One region of the Fictibacillus sp. NRS-1165 genome, then DNA from elsewhere that is predicted to be linked to it. Evidence: riboswitches for the same ligand, from Rfam matches in the RefSeq annotation. Region 1 holds a riboswitch; the other holds the start of a gene.
What was found. A riboswitch is a leader RNA that binds a small molecule or an ion and turns the genes downstream of it on or off. The one in region 1 is predicted to bind S-adenosylmethionine.

Region 1 (7,243 bases):
TTCTATGCGTACAGGAGTTTCAGGAATAACCTCCCGTATTACTAAACCATGCTTTTCAAGTTCCTTTAAACGCTCAGACAGAATTCTGCCGCTCACACCGATGGATGATTCAATCGCACAAAAACGGTGGGGACCGGAAAGAAGCAAATAAATGATCATTCCCGTCCAGCGCTGGCTCATGAGATTCATCGCTTTTTCAAATCGGGGACATAGTTTGAACGTATTCATTGTGCTGCTTCACCTCGCTTATTTCAGTATAACATTACGATCAAAAAAGAAATATCGATAAAAAAAGTACCAAGCGCTTCTGGCTCGGTACTTTTTGTTACTTTCCGTTGGATACAGGCACTGCATTAAAGTATTCTTCTAACGTTTCTCCCTTGCCCACGATCTTGTGTGCGACAGATTTTCCGACATAACGGATGTGCCAAGGTTCATATTTGTATCCTGTAATGGATTCTTTTCCTTCAGGATAGCGAATAATAAACCCAAAGTCAGAAACATGTTCAGCAAGCCATTTGGATTCTTGTGTGTCTCCGAAACAATCCTGTGCAGGGCATTTGCCCCCATCTCCGGCAACATCGATCGCAAGGCCAGTTTCATGCTCACTCGTTCCTGGAAGCGCGCTGTACATTCTTGCTTTTTCATAGCCATCGCGTTTGGCATAATTATTGAACAGGGCGGTTTGAGTCTCATGGGAGCGGTATGCGGACACTCCGGTCAGGTTAATCCCTTCTTTTTTAGCGGCAGCAAACATGTCTTCAAGTGCGTCTGCTGCAGCTTTGCGCATCATTCGTTTTTCAATCTTTTCACTGAAAATAAATGCCACGTCAGGATATACTAGATCAGACGGCTTATAGTTCTCAGGAAGTTTAGAACGTTTGTTTACAAGTACCGGTATGCTTTCAGGATGGGCCACAACAGAAACGCTGTCGTCATTCTTTTGAGCAGGCGGCTTAGACTTCTTGTTTTCATCCGCTGAAGGCTCGCTTGGTTCATTCTTTTTCTTCTCCTGATCTTTTTTCGGTTCAGGATCCTGGCTTACATTTCCGTTGCTTTTCTTAGTATCATCATTCTTTTTGTTTTCATCTGTCTTATTTTTTTGAGTCTCACTATTCTTTTTGTCAGCCTCATGTTTTTCCGTTTTGTGAGACGGCTTTTCATTAGCGGTTTTATCATTATTGGAGCAGCCGGCAAATAGAGCAAGGCTTAAGGCTATAGCAGCTCCTGAAACAAATTTTGTTTTCATATGTAAAACTTCCTTTCAAAATTGCTTTGGTAGTCCGACTTCTAATTATAACTGAAGTTTCCCTGTGAAACAAAGGCTGAAACTGAACATTATATGAAAATATCTTAGTACAATGAACAAATACGTTAAACATTCATAAAATAAACTATTAAAAAATTTATATAAATAGGTTTCAGGCTTGTTGATGCCGGGAATATATTTAAAAAACTGGTAAGGAGGGATGCACAATGGATATGAATCAAATTGAGCAGCCTAATACAAAGCCAATGACCCAGTCCGTTCCGAAGCAGCCGCTATTGCAGGCAGCAGGAACATTAAAAAAACCAGATGAAGATCGAAAACCTGAGTATGAATTAACGTTTTTGAATCCAAACTGATTTTCTAGGAGATTGTGCACATGGTGAATTAAAAAGCCTGGACTCACAGGAATGGAGTTCAGGCTATTTAATTTGTTTTCATCCTTTAAGCTCTGGTTCTCAAATGAAACACGAGGTACGATGGATATATATTCCATGTTTTGGAGGCGAGGGCATGAAAATAGAAGAGATTATCGACACACAAGAAGAGTTCGAGAAACTGCGTTCTCTATGTGGTAAACCAAGCATACGGGCTGCGAACAAAGTCATCCCACAGATTGACAAGCATTGCCGGGATTTTATTTCAATGTCCCCATTTTTAGCTTTGGGACATCTGATTCGGAAGGCAGATGTGATGTTTCACCAAGGGGAGACGCCCCAGGATTCGTAACAGTGCTGGATGATCACTACTTATTTATCCCGGAACGTCCCGGCAACAAAAGAATGGATTCTGCTAAAAATATTCTAACAAACCCACGGGTTGGTCTGTTATTTATGATTCCCGGCCTCGGGGAAACGCTGAGAGTGAACGGAACAGCGATAATCTGCCGTGACAAGGTGCTCTTGGAGTTAAATGCTGTCAATGGAAAACTGCCGTTGTTTGGGATTCTGGTGAAGGCGGAGGAATGCTACTTGCATTGTGCCAAAGCGTTTATCCGATCCGGGCTCTGGAGTCCGGAATCATGGATGCCGCAAGAATCACTGCCTTCTGCAGCTGCAATGATGGCCGCTCACATGAACATTCCAAATATGAGTGCAGAACAGGTAGAGAGCTTGCAGGAAGGGTACAGAGACCGCCTTTATTAGCACGGTGCCCTGACAACGATGGGAGGAATAAGCCATGAATGAAAACGATGAGATTAGAAGACAACTGCTTGAAGCGGTTGGCGGGTTAAGCGATGACCAGTTAAATGAACCGGAGGAAAAGGGCAGATGGTCGATCATGCAGACGATGCATCACTTATATCTCATGGAAAGGTCCATAGCGATCATCATTTCAAACCGCTTAAAAAGCAAAATCTCGATGCCTGCTGAACAAAAACCAATTGATTTGACCGTGGACCGAAGCAGGAAAGTGGATGCTCCTGTTTTTGTTGTTCCAGCAAAACGGTACCTGACACTTGAAAAAATAAAAGAAAAGCTGGAAGAATCACGTAAAGAGCTGAAAAAGGTTGAGAACAGTGCCAATACAGACGCTTTAGAACAAAAGTCCTATCCGCACCCGGTATTCGGCCCAATGTCATTGAAGCAATGGATCCCTTTCGTTGGTTACCATGAAAAAAGACATTTGGCTCAAATCGAGGAAATTAAGGAAAAGATTCTTTCGCGTCAATTGAACTCGCTGTAGATTTCCGAGTTGACTTATCGGAATATATGTCTTAGAATTTTACTCATACACAATCAAAAGGTTGCTGATCAGAAAACTGAAGGCACCGCGGTGCAGGTTCTTCCATATGCACCACGGTGCTTTTTGCGGTTCTTTTCCGGTAAGGAATAATGGAGGTATGTTATGTCATTCAGCTACATCAGCCATCTGGAATGTCCAAAATGCGCAAATATTTATGCGCATCATGAGCTTAATCAATTGTGCGAGTGCGGTTCACCTCTTCTAGTAAACTATTGCTTAGATGAGCTGAAAAAGGATAATGAAATCATCGATAAAGAAAGGAATGACCTTTGGAGGTACCATAAACTTCTCCCGGTTACTGATCCTGACCATGTGGTGACACTCGGAGAGGGAATGACACCTCTATTGCCAATGCCGGTTCTTGGTAAAAAGCTCGGGATTGCCAACCTGTTGATGAAGGATGAGGGAATGATACCTACCGGATCCTTTAAAGCAAGAGGATCAGCGGTAGGCGTTTCAAAAGCCAAGGAGCTTGGTGTCACGCAGCTCGCAATGCCGACCAATGGAAATGCAGGGGCAGCCTGGTCGCTCTATTCAGCAAGAGCAGGCATTAAACCGTTCATAGTCATGCCGTTGGATGCTCCTGCAATCACGAGAAAAGAAGTTGCGATTTCCGGTGCAGAGCTTATTCTTGTAGATGGCCTGATCAGTGATGCAGGTAAGATTGTTGCTTCACTAGTGAAAGAAGAAGACTTCTATGATGCATCGACGTTAAAAGAGCCTTACCGGGTAGAGGGTAAGAAAACGATGGGCTATGAAATTCTTGAGCAGACAGAAAGCCATCCACCAGATGTTATTTTGTATCCGACTGGTGGAGGAGTCGGGCTGATCGGGATCTATAAGGCATTAAAGGAGTTCAGGGAACTGGGCCTCTTTAAAGGAGCGCAATTGCCACGTCTAGTCGCTGTTCAGGCAGAGGGATGCGCGCCGATCGTAAAAGCTTGGGAAGAAAACAAGAATGAATCGGAGTTCTGGGAAAATTCCAAGACAGCTGCATTTGGGATCAATGTCCCGAAAGCAATTGGAGATTTTCTCGTCCTTGAAGCGATTTATGAAACGGAGGGATGTGCTGTTGCTGTTTCTGAAGAGGAGATCAGTCAGGCACAGCGCCAAATCGCAGAACTCGAAGGAAGTTTTATTTGTCCAGAGGGGGCAGCAGTTTTTGCAGCAGCAAAAACACTGAGGGAAAAAGGCTGGATCAAGGCAGATGAAAAGGTGATTTGCCTAAATACAGGACAAGGGATCAAGTACCCGGATTCGGTCACTGTTCAACCACCAGTCCTGCAGCCTGGAGAAGTTATGCCAAAAGAGTGAATGTTTAGTCTTGACTTTAGAATGGAAACTCATATAATGATAAAACAAGAGAATAAAAATTACCTTATATTTCTTATTTAGAGAGGTGGAGGGATCTGGCCCTTTGAAGCCTCGGCAGCGGGCTCTTTATGAGCACTGTGCCAATTCCACAAGCAATCGGCTTGAATGATAAGAAGAGTGTGATTTAATTTGATGGCGATTCAACCTCTTCTTGTGCGTATTTGCTTCCGCAAGAAGAGGTTTTTATTTGTTTATAAAACCGACTAATTCACTATGAAATATAAGGATTTGCTGATTGGTCAACCAATGGCGCTTCGTCATAAAAATGGCGGCGTTTATTTTTTTGTTTCCAGCTCTTGTTAGTCAATGCTTTAACAAAGAGGAGGGATTTTTATGGTAAATCAATTAAGGAAAGCCGTGGAAACGAAAAGGAATCAGCTGATTCATCAACTGATCACCATGGACGTTTATCAGAAAGATGAGCGTCACTTATTTCAGCTGACACTTACCGACCTGGAAGAGGAGTATGAAAAGGCAGCGGGCGGGAAGAATTTCCTGCCACGGGCTAAAAAACATTATTGGAGAATTCTTGCTTTATTCGAGCCTGTTCCTCTTTTATTCTGAAATCTGTGCATCGGTCTTCGCAGCAGCAGGGCAGCTGAAAGAAAAATAACGGGGAAAAGCAGCAGATGGTATAGATCAGAAAGTACAACCTCTTTAATAATCCCCCCGGTTGCTTCACGCAATAAACTGACTCCATAAGTAAAGGGCATATACGGATTAAGTTTTTGAAAGAAGGAAGAGGTCATTGTCACAGGAAATGTTCCGCCTGAACTTGAAAACTGCAGAACGAGAAAAATAACCGCGAGGCCTTTTCCGACATTTCCAAAGATGGATACAAGTGTATAAGTGAGAATGACAAAGACGACGCTCAGAAAAATGGTAAACAAAACAAACCAAATCTTATCGACAATGTAAGCATGTATAATATACAGATCACCTAGAGATACAACAAGGCCCTGAAGCATGCCGATCGAGGCAAAGGTAAGAAGCCTTCCAAAATTAAAAAGAAAGCGGGGAAACTTTGCCTTCACGGGGTACTTCACCTACTCTGAGGGAAGAGATGAGCAGCATCCCTCCTACCCACAGTGCCAGCAAGGTATAAAAAGGTGTCATCGCTGAGCCGTAATTGGGAATCGGAAAAATCTTCTTCTCCTTCAAGGTGATCGGAGATGCCAGAAAATCACTTTCCTTTTGAGCATCGTTTTTTAAGGCTTTAATGATATCTCTAAGATTGTTGTTCCGTTCAAAATCTCTGATTTTGTCAGCGGTACGGGTGATCGATCTCTTCATGGCAGGCATATCTTTTTTTGCAAACAGTGCTGCCCGGTGGACCGATCGTTCAAGCTTTGGCAGCTGTGTATCCAGTAATACAGCTGTTTTTTGGAGGTCATGCTTAGCTGCTGGCCAATCGTTTCGTATAAACTCCGCTGCGTATTTAATGTTCTGTTCGAGTGCCGGCCAGTCAGGCTGGGCAGTTGAAAACAGATTGTGCAGGGGGTTCAAATAGGATGCAGTACGTTCTGTAAGAATCCCTTTGTTTTGGCGAATCATATTCTCGAGATCCTGAAGGTGCCTTTTCATCGCTTGCAGTTCGGCAGGCTCAAAAGATACCTCTGGATTGGTTTTATTTGCAGCATTGCCCATTGCAATGGCTTCATCTATTGCAGACTTAAGATCAATAAGTGATTGTTCGAGATTTGCTGCTATATCATCTGCAGACTCCAATTTTGCCAAATTGTCCTGAAGAGGAGCGAGTTGATCTAACACGCGCTTCATTTGCGGAAGTTTTTCTTCCGTTTGCAGGATAACATCACCAAGCCTGTCGATCGTCGGGATGCTCATTTGAAGTTTTTTCTTCATTTTTGCTCGTTTATCTAATTCATTCATCTTTTGGTCAAGAAAGATAAGCTGTTCTCCCATTTGATTGAACTTGGAAAACTCCTTTTCAAGAGAGAATATCTTTGTTCAAAGCTGAGTATGGTTGGCAATTCTTTTTCAAGTGTAATTCCAGCTTCGTTAAATTTTTTAAATATGGTGTTTCCTACGCTCTTCGTAAAGTTGTCGCTAACCTGATTGATAATGGTTGAGACTCCTGACTGTGTAATTTTAGGGGAGACCGCGTTGATTTTTTCATTGACTGTATATATGATTTCAGGCTTCTCAGGGTCTTTGCTCGCAATGCTTGAAATCTTACGCGAAAAGTCGGGAGGTATGTAAAGGCTGGTGTAATATTTTCCGTTGAGGACCCCTTCACGGGCCGTTTTATTATCTACGAAAGTCCAGCCTAATTTATCGTTGTGCCTTAAATTTTTAACGACTTGCCTGCCTAAATTGATGGGCTGGTCCTGCAGCATAGCACCTGTATCTTCATTTACGATGGCAATTTTTATGCCTGACGTGTTTTCGTAAGGATCCCACATGGCCTTGATATTTACCCAGGCATAAACAGAAGGCAGCACAATTAACCCAAAGTCAGCAGGGCTGCAGTGGGGATAGTCAATATGTCCTTCCAATCCAAACGGTATACCTGAAACATATTTTTCATCATCCATATATCCTTTTCTAAGCAATGAATTTATGATAGCAATCAAACGTTTTTGCATAGTCTTTGTTTGAAAAAGAAGTTTATGTAAAGGCGCTTTTCATGTGAGAAAGCATTGGACACAACCTGCGAGGATATGGTGTACTAATATAGGAATCTTATGTAATGGAGGATTATGAGATTGAACAAACAGATGGCTGCTGAAATTCTTTCTGATCTCCGTAGTGGAGATCTTAGTGAATACGTCGTTATAAAAGAAGAATTTTTTGTTTTTCGTGAAGTCCTTGTTAAGCAAGAGGACAAGAAATCGT
Region 2 (7,243 bases), on a different contig from region 1:
GCACCATCGGATAAACAACGAAGTAACCGAAAGCAAGGCCGGCGATAAACAACAGGAATAAAGCCGGTATGTAGGACAATGTGGTCTTCGCTTCATGTTTAGAGAGAGCCGGCTTCACAAACATCCAGATTTGGTGCGCGGCCACCGGAATCGTCAATGCAATGGAGATGACACCGGATATCATAAAATACACCCACAGAATATCACTTGGGCCCAGAACCGCGAGTTTCTCATCCAGATCCCTGATCAGCCAGTGATAGATGTCCTGGACATAAATAAAAGAAACGATGAAAAATAAAGCAAATGTTCCCAAGGTAATAATCATCCGTTTTCGAAGCTCACTCAGATGATCCACTAGCAGCATATCTACATCCTTCAAAGTTTTCACCTCACCGAAATAAGAGAAAGGAGATGACGACGGCCATCCCCTTCTTCTATTATTTTTGTTCTGCTCTTTCTTCCTTTTCGTCCGGACTCATCAAATCTTTGGCAGAGTTCTTAAATTCCCTGAGTGTGCTGCCAAACGCCCGTCCGATCTCAGGAAGCTTGGAGGGCCCGAAGATGATTAACGCAATCACTAACATGATAACCAAGCCAGGTATACCGATATTTTGAAACATTGCATTTCCTCCTTAAGGTTCGATGCCCTTACGATCGTTCATCTCCTACCATAAAGAAGTTTTGTTGAGGAACTGTGAAGAAAAATTTAACATTTAATAAATTTAATAGGCTAGTCAATAAAAGTTGGTTTTCGTGGAGTGTGATGGAACCGGCTAGTGGAGGCAACCGCCGTCCCTTATACCATATTAATCGCCCGTGCCGCCACTACGACAAGCGTAACCAGTGATATCATCGATTGTGTCATCATCAGAAGTTTCGCCCGCCGGGAATATACAGCTGTATCCGCCGGGCTGAAGGCGATACTTGTATTGAACGCTACAAATAAATAATCAAGAAAATTCGGCTTCCATCCTTCCCACTCAGGAAAAGACGAAGTCATCTGGGGAAAAACAATTTCCGGTTTTCCTGGATTTTCGGAATTTCTTCGTATGGGACCACCTTGATCAATCTCCCAGTACCATATGGAAAAAATGAGCACATTCGCCGACCATAGAAGAGCGGCGCATTGAAACAGTTCAGCTGCGCTCGGTTTACCAAAAAATAAAGAACTTACCAAATCCACCATACTGCTCATCAGAGCGAACGTTAAAAATAGAACCCGAAGGATGGCAAACTTCCTTGACCATAAATCATGTTCGGAGCTAACCGCGAAAAGTAAAGGAATATAAAGAATAAAGGCTATACAATAGACCGGCCAGTTCGGGCCGATTGTCACCGTATTGGATAGAAGTTTAAACAGGATTCCGATGATGACGATCGCAACATCAGACGGCCAGCGGTAGTCTTTGTGCTTACTCATTTTCCATTTCATAAAGACCGCCAACTTAAAAAAAGGTAGTCAATATACAAAGACCTGCTTGTCCTCATATACCGCCACCTTATACTATGTCATCGAAAATAGAACGGTGATTCCGGCAACCTGTCATTCATTTGGGTATCCGGCTTTATTCAAAAAGCGGTATTTTCGGATCTCTGCCATTGATAACCAGTACCGTCTGAAGCTGGCCACGATGGTGGTAGATATGACCAAGGATTTCCAGCAGCCATTCGTATCTTGAATAGGAAACACCCCACCAGGAGGTCGTGACGGCTGACCATTCTTCAGTCGAAAAACGCGCCGTATTATCTTTTAAAAAGGCAAAATGAGCAAGCAGCGTCTCCTTTATCTCCTTTTTGGTCTGCGGCTGGTGCCTTTCATAGAACTCCTCCATCTCCTGCTGGGTGGCCTCATTCATGATCAGGAAATCCGCTTGGCAGATCACTGCCAGATGGGCCAGCAGTTCCCGTACCGTCCTTTTCTTCTCTCCCAGTGAAAGTTCCAGGTCACTTTCATTTAAAAACTCCAAGATTTGAACAATCGACTGGTTGGTGATCTCAAGCTGATGCATAATTGGCTTTACGAATTCCATGAAATCTCCTTTCTGTCTTCACATAAACAAAAAAACCCTCGATTAAGGGTTTCATAGTGAAAATTAAACGCCTGTGCGTCGATGCTGGTTGTTCGCCTTTTTCGTCTGCTGGCTTTTCATTGGTTTCGTTGATTTAACTGGGTTGGTGGAAAGCTTCCCACTGGCTTGATGCTGCTTTTTTTCAGCCAGCTTTTGCTTGATTGCTTCCTGATAGCTCAGCTTTTTAGGCTGCCCGTTCGTTTCAGATGACATATATCCTACCTCCTTATGCCGTGTAGATCATATTGTCATGATATCGTCTTCTGCACGTTTTGTCTGCAATTTTTTTACACATGAACAGTCCGTTTTCGGTGCATCGACAAGTTTTCTAGGAAAAAAGTCATTGACAATGATTTGAAACCCTGCCATAATACGAAGTAATTTGATATGAGTACACTCTTATTAAGAGCAGGTGGAGGGAATTAGCCCTATGAAGCCCGGCAACCATTCATGCTGAATAGCCAGCATGAAAACGGTGCTAAATCTAACAGCGAAAGCTGAGAGATGAGAGGTCAGCGGATTTATACTGAAGCCCTCTGTCTCTCTTTGAAGACAGGGGGCTTTTAGTTCGACTCCACGCTCTCCAAGGCAGTGTAGGTTTATCAAAAAAATACATGGGGGTTGGGGAACCAATGAGATTAAAAAAATGGGGATTATTATTACTGGGAGCACTGATTGCAGCAGCATTAACGGCATGCGGATCATCAAGCACGAGCGGCGATGGGAAAAATCCGGAAAAATTGACCGTCGGCGCCTCAAATGTACCACACGCCGTCATATTAAAAGAGGCCGTTCCGTTGCTGAAGAAAAAAGGAATTGATCTGAAGATCGTTAAGTTCCAGGATTATGTTCTGCCAAACAAAGCACTCTTCAATAAAGAGATCGATGCAAACTACTTCCAGCACATTCCTTACCTGGAACAGCAATTAAAAGAAAACCCTAAGTATAAATTTGAAAACGCCGGAGCGATCCACATCGAACCAATGGGCGTTTACTCTAAAAAATACAAATCGCTAAAAGAATTGCCAGACGGTGCAAAAGTCATCCTTAGCAATTCCGTTGCTGAGCATGGCCGTATCCTTTCAATCTTTGAAAAAGCTGGCTTGATCAAGTTGAAGGCTGGGGTCGGCTACAAAGCACAGTTGAAAGACATCGTTGAAAATCCGAAGCATCTGAAATTCAAAGCAGACATCGAGCCAGCTCTTTTAACAAAAGCCTACCAATATAACGAAGGTGACGCGATCGTCATCAACACGAACTATGCGATTGATGCAGGACTCAATCCGAAGAAGGATTCCATCGAGCTCGAAGGAACAGATTCTCCGTTTGCCAACATTATCACTGTTCGTAAAGGCGACAAAGACAAAAAAGCAGTCAAGACCCTCGTTGAAGTGCTTCATTCCAAACAGATCCAATCATTTATTGAAAAAGAATACAAAGGCGCTGTACTTCCGGTGTCCGAATAAGAAAAAATGCCTGGAGAATAATCTCCAGGCATTTTTCGTTTTGACGTGTTTGGCACGTAAAACGGGAAAAGTGGACTGTAAATGTTGAAAAGCCGCATGTAACTCCCGAAAAGTGGACCGTAAACCATAAAAACCGGCTTGTAAATCAACTGGCCCTTCAAGGAAAACGCATTTTTAGCCGGACACCGTTCCACGATGATCATATGCGATTGTAACGTTGGCTTTGATCCTTTCTTTAACCCCATCCGGCAGATACAAATACGGCTCTGCTGCCTCATGATTCATCCATGCTACTTCCTCGATCTCATCGGGACTCAGGATCCCCATTTCACCGCCAATGATTTTTCCGAGGAACGTAAAGAAAATCACATGATGGCCTCTTTCTTCAAAGAAGGCTTCAGATACTCCAAATAAATGTTGCAGCTCAACCTCCAGACCCGTTTCTTCTCTTACTTCACGGATCGCACCTTGTTCGAGTGTCTCCCCCTCTTCCACAGCTCCCCCTGGGAGTGTGTAGTAGGATTCTTTTTCTCCGTAGTTTTTAACCATTAGAATATTTTCTGACTCTTCATCCCATAACAGCACATAGACGACATCAACTCTCTTCATTTCATGCTCCCCTCTAAGCGTTTTCTTCTTATTTCTTCTCCACGATCAGAAAACCTCTTTTTGTCATCAAATGACCATTGATGTTCAGGGGGAAAATAAAAAGAACTTCCCTGTACGGAAAGTTCTTTTATAACACCCGCCTCTTAATTCACCTTAACCGTGCGCGCGATCGCAATGAGGCTCAACAGCTGTTCTACGGCCGGTTTTTGGCTTTTGTACACGTCAAGAAGCTCCAGTTTACGCTTAAGGATATCTACTTGTAATAGTTCCTTGACGTTAAAATCAAACATATAGAGATTTTCCTTTACTATTTTATGCATGATCTCCGCTACTGCCTTGTGTTCAGGATGTCCATATTCTCCATACAGGTTATGGGTTACAATTTTTTTATAATCCCGTTCATTAACCACTCTTGAAAGGTCTTCCTCCAGTTTTGGGCGGTTCACGTGCTCCGTCCAGGCATCTTTATAAGCCCACATTTCATATTCTGCTCCAACGAGTTGCATAGCCCGTTCAAACTCTTGCCGCCTTTCCTCATTATCTCCATCCGTTACACATACTACTTTCCATCCTTCTTCTTGGATCAATTCATCTCCGCCGAAGATTAGTTCATCATCCGGATGAGCAACGACCATTAGTTTATTGGTTTCTGCCATGATTTATTTCTGCCTCCTGCATGATATCAAGTAATATCTAGTTATCCGTTTCCCTTTCACGGCTGCCATTAAACTTGCTCAGTCTATGAATGCAATAGGTGCTTTGAGGGAATAAACCTAGTATATTTCACAACGCAGGGAGGCTCGCCCATGAAACCTGAATCCATATTAAGGCATACTGAACACCGGCCATTCCCTCTTCCCAGAGGACCATGGTTCATGACCCAGACATGGAATCATGTATTGTTTGCTCACTGGCCACTACCTGTTGAGGCTCTCCAAAATCACATCCCCTCTTGTCTGGATATTGACACGTATGAGGAGACGGCATGGATCGGAATACTGCCATTTTTTATCGATCAATTCCATGCCAGATTTCTGCCGCCAATACCGCGGGCAAGTTCTTTCCCAGAGTTGAATGTGAGGACCTATGTGAAATACAGAGGCATCCCTGGCATCTATTTTTTCAGTTTAGATGCCGCACAACTTCTTGCTGTGAAGGGAGCCAGAACTTTCTTTCATCTGCCTTACTTCTATGCTGAAATGGAGCTGGATCGAGTGGACAGAAAGAACATCATTTTCACAAGCAAAAGAGAAGGCGGCGGTTCCGAAATACTTTTACACTATCGGCCTGTATCGAGACCATTTGCATGCAAAAAAGATACGCTGGAGTATTGGCTGACTGAGCGATACCGGCTATACACAACACATAAAAAAAGTTTATATTTTCAAGACATCCACCATCTTCAGTGGCCCCTTCAAAGAGCAGCTGCGAGTTTCCGAAAAAATTCGGCGATTTCTTGTATCGAATTACCGTCTGTCAGCCCCATTTTGCATTACGCGGATTCCCAAAAGGTATTATTTTGGCCAATGCACCGAATTCGGAAGTGATGTTAACAAATCAAAAAGAACCGCTCCAAATACAGAGCGGTTCAAAGTATTTCTATTTTCGTTTCAATAATTCTTTATCCAGGTCATGGTGCACTTCTGAAGCAGGAACAGTTGGATTTGGTATATTTCCTTCAGGAGCGGGATCCGCATAATATTTAAAATCCCCGGTTCCGTCCGGTGCGCTGCCTGTCGCCCACAGGCCTTCAGCTGATTGTTCGCCCTCAGATAAGTTCCAGAACTTGTAGGCTTCTTCCTTTGCTTCCATTTCCGCTTCTGGCGGGAAGGTTGCTGGTACGACAATACCGTTCTTCTCTTCCAATTCTGCGATCGCTGCCATCCATTAATATTGGTGATAACGGTCTCGTGCAAGCATCTTTCTGAATGTTGCTCGGACCCCTTCGTCAGTGGTCATGTGGTACAATCGCGCAACCTGAAGGCGACCCTGGCTTTCAGCATGCAGGTTAGAACGCATGTCGGCAACGATATACCCTGCATTCCATGGCACTCCATTGGAGTTGGTTGGCAACCCGCCAAGTCCGCTGACGAGCAGATGCTGTGGATTTATTCCGCCCATGATCCCGCCATATGAGGATCTTTCGCTGCTTCCGCCTGGTCTGCAGGAGATGCCCCATCCATTAATTGGCTGATCAAAGCACATAACATCTCGACATGGCCAATCTCCTCCGTAACGATATCCATCAGCATGTCCTTATATTTTTCTTCTCCCCTACAGTTAAAACCTTGAAAGAGATACTGCATCATGACGGTCATCTCACCAAACTGTCCGCCTATAACCTCCTGTACCTGGCGTGCCAGCATGGGATCAGGACGGTCGACCTTTACTTCGAACTGAAGTTCTTTTTGGTGTCTAAACATTTTGCTCCTCCTTTATAGGTTTCTTACTCTCTTCTTCTACTCCATTATGGACTGGAACAAAACACCATTTTTCTCTTAAAAAAAGAAAATGATCCGCAACATATTGGATCATTTTCAGAAAGCACCCCTAAGCTGCCCGTGAAGTTTAAACCTCAATAATAATAGGCAGGATCATCGGCCTCTTCTTTGTCTCTTTAAACAAATAGTGACCCAATTTTTCTTTAACCTCTTTCTTCAGAACGTTCCATTGATGATGGTTTTGTATTAATAGGGAATTAACGGTTTTTGCGGCGATCTGATTAATCTCCTTCAGCAGTTCTTCCGACTCCCTCACGTATATAAAGCCCCTGGTGATGGTATCCGGTCCCGTAACGATTCTGCCCTCTGTTTTGCTGATTCCTATAACAATGATCAGCATTCCGTCGGCGGACAATTTCTGCCTGTCTCTTAATATGATATTCCCTGTACTTCCTATGCCCAAGCCATCAATGTAGATGTTACCTGCAGGAATCGTCCGGGTCTGGGACGCCTGTCCATCTTTTAAATCGAGAACATCACCGTTTTTTAAAATGAACATGTTTTGTGGATCAATGCCAATGGATTCTGCTAACTGACAATGATGATGCAGCATCCTGTACTCTCCATGTATAGGAACAAAATATTTTGGCTTCATTAA

Region 2: it holds a riboswitch for S-adenosylmethionine, as region 1 does, so the genes downstream of both, ABHN01_RS23330 (MetQ/NlpA family ABC transporter substrate-binding protein) here and ABHN01_RS23500 (Fur-regulated basic protein FbpA) in region 1, are expected to answer to the same signal.

The regions. Positions count from the first base shown of each region.
Region 1 covers NZ_JBDPNU010000079.1:16,087-23,329, reverse strand. The annotation lists gene ABHN01_RS23530 (winged helix-turn-helix transcriptional regulator) at 1-228, opposite strand, end outside; gene ABHN01_RS23525 (D-alanyl-D-alanine carboxypeptidase family protein) at 326-1,249, opposite strand; gene ABHN01_RS23520 (hypothetical protein) at 1,477-1,626, shown strand; partial or broken gene ABHN01_RS23515 (pyridoxamine 5'-phosphate oxidase family protein) at 1,781-2,412, shown strand; gene ABHN01_RS23510 (DinB family protein) at 2,447-2,953, shown strand; gene ABHN01_RS23505 (threonine synthase) at 3,116-4,327, shown strand; SAM riboswitch class I at 4,398-4,502, shown strand; gene ABHN01_RS23500 (Fur-regulated basic protein FbpA) at 4,721-4,951, shown strand; gene ABHN01_RS23495 (YhgE/Pip family protein) at 4,903-5,421, opposite strand; gene ABHN01_RS23490 (hypothetical protein) at 5,390-6,310, opposite strand; gene ABHN01_RS23485 (YhgE/Pip domain-containing protein) at 6,274-6,942, opposite strand; gene ABHN01_RS23480 (hypothetical protein) at 7,114-7,243, shown strand, end outside.
Region 2 covers NZ_JBDPNU010000077.1:4,852-12,094, forward strand. The annotation lists gene tatC (twin-arginine translocase subunit TatC) at 1-364, opposite strand, end outside; gene ABHN01_RS23310 (twin-arginine translocase TatA/TatE family subunit) at 438-620, opposite strand; gene ABHN01_RS23315 (DUF1345 domain-containing protein) at 797-1,432, opposite strand; gene ABHN01_RS23320 (DinB family protein) at 1,566-2,030, opposite strand; gene ABHN01_RS23325 (hypothetical protein) at 2,094-2,282, opposite strand; SAM riboswitch class I at 2,466-2,580, shown strand; gene ABHN01_RS23330 (MetQ/NlpA family ABC transporter substrate-binding protein) at 2,702-3,535, shown strand; gene ABHN01_RS23335 (NUDIX hydrolase) at 3,710-4,144, opposite strand; gene ABHN01_RS23340 (PIG-L family deacetylase) at 4,288-4,800, opposite strand; gene ABHN01_RS23345 (YqjF family protein) at 4,951-5,691, shown strand; partial or broken gene ABHN01_RS23350 (manganese catalase family protein) at 5,744-6,567, opposite strand; partial or broken gene ABHN01_RS23355 (ribonuclease J) at 6,713-7,243, opposite strand, start outside.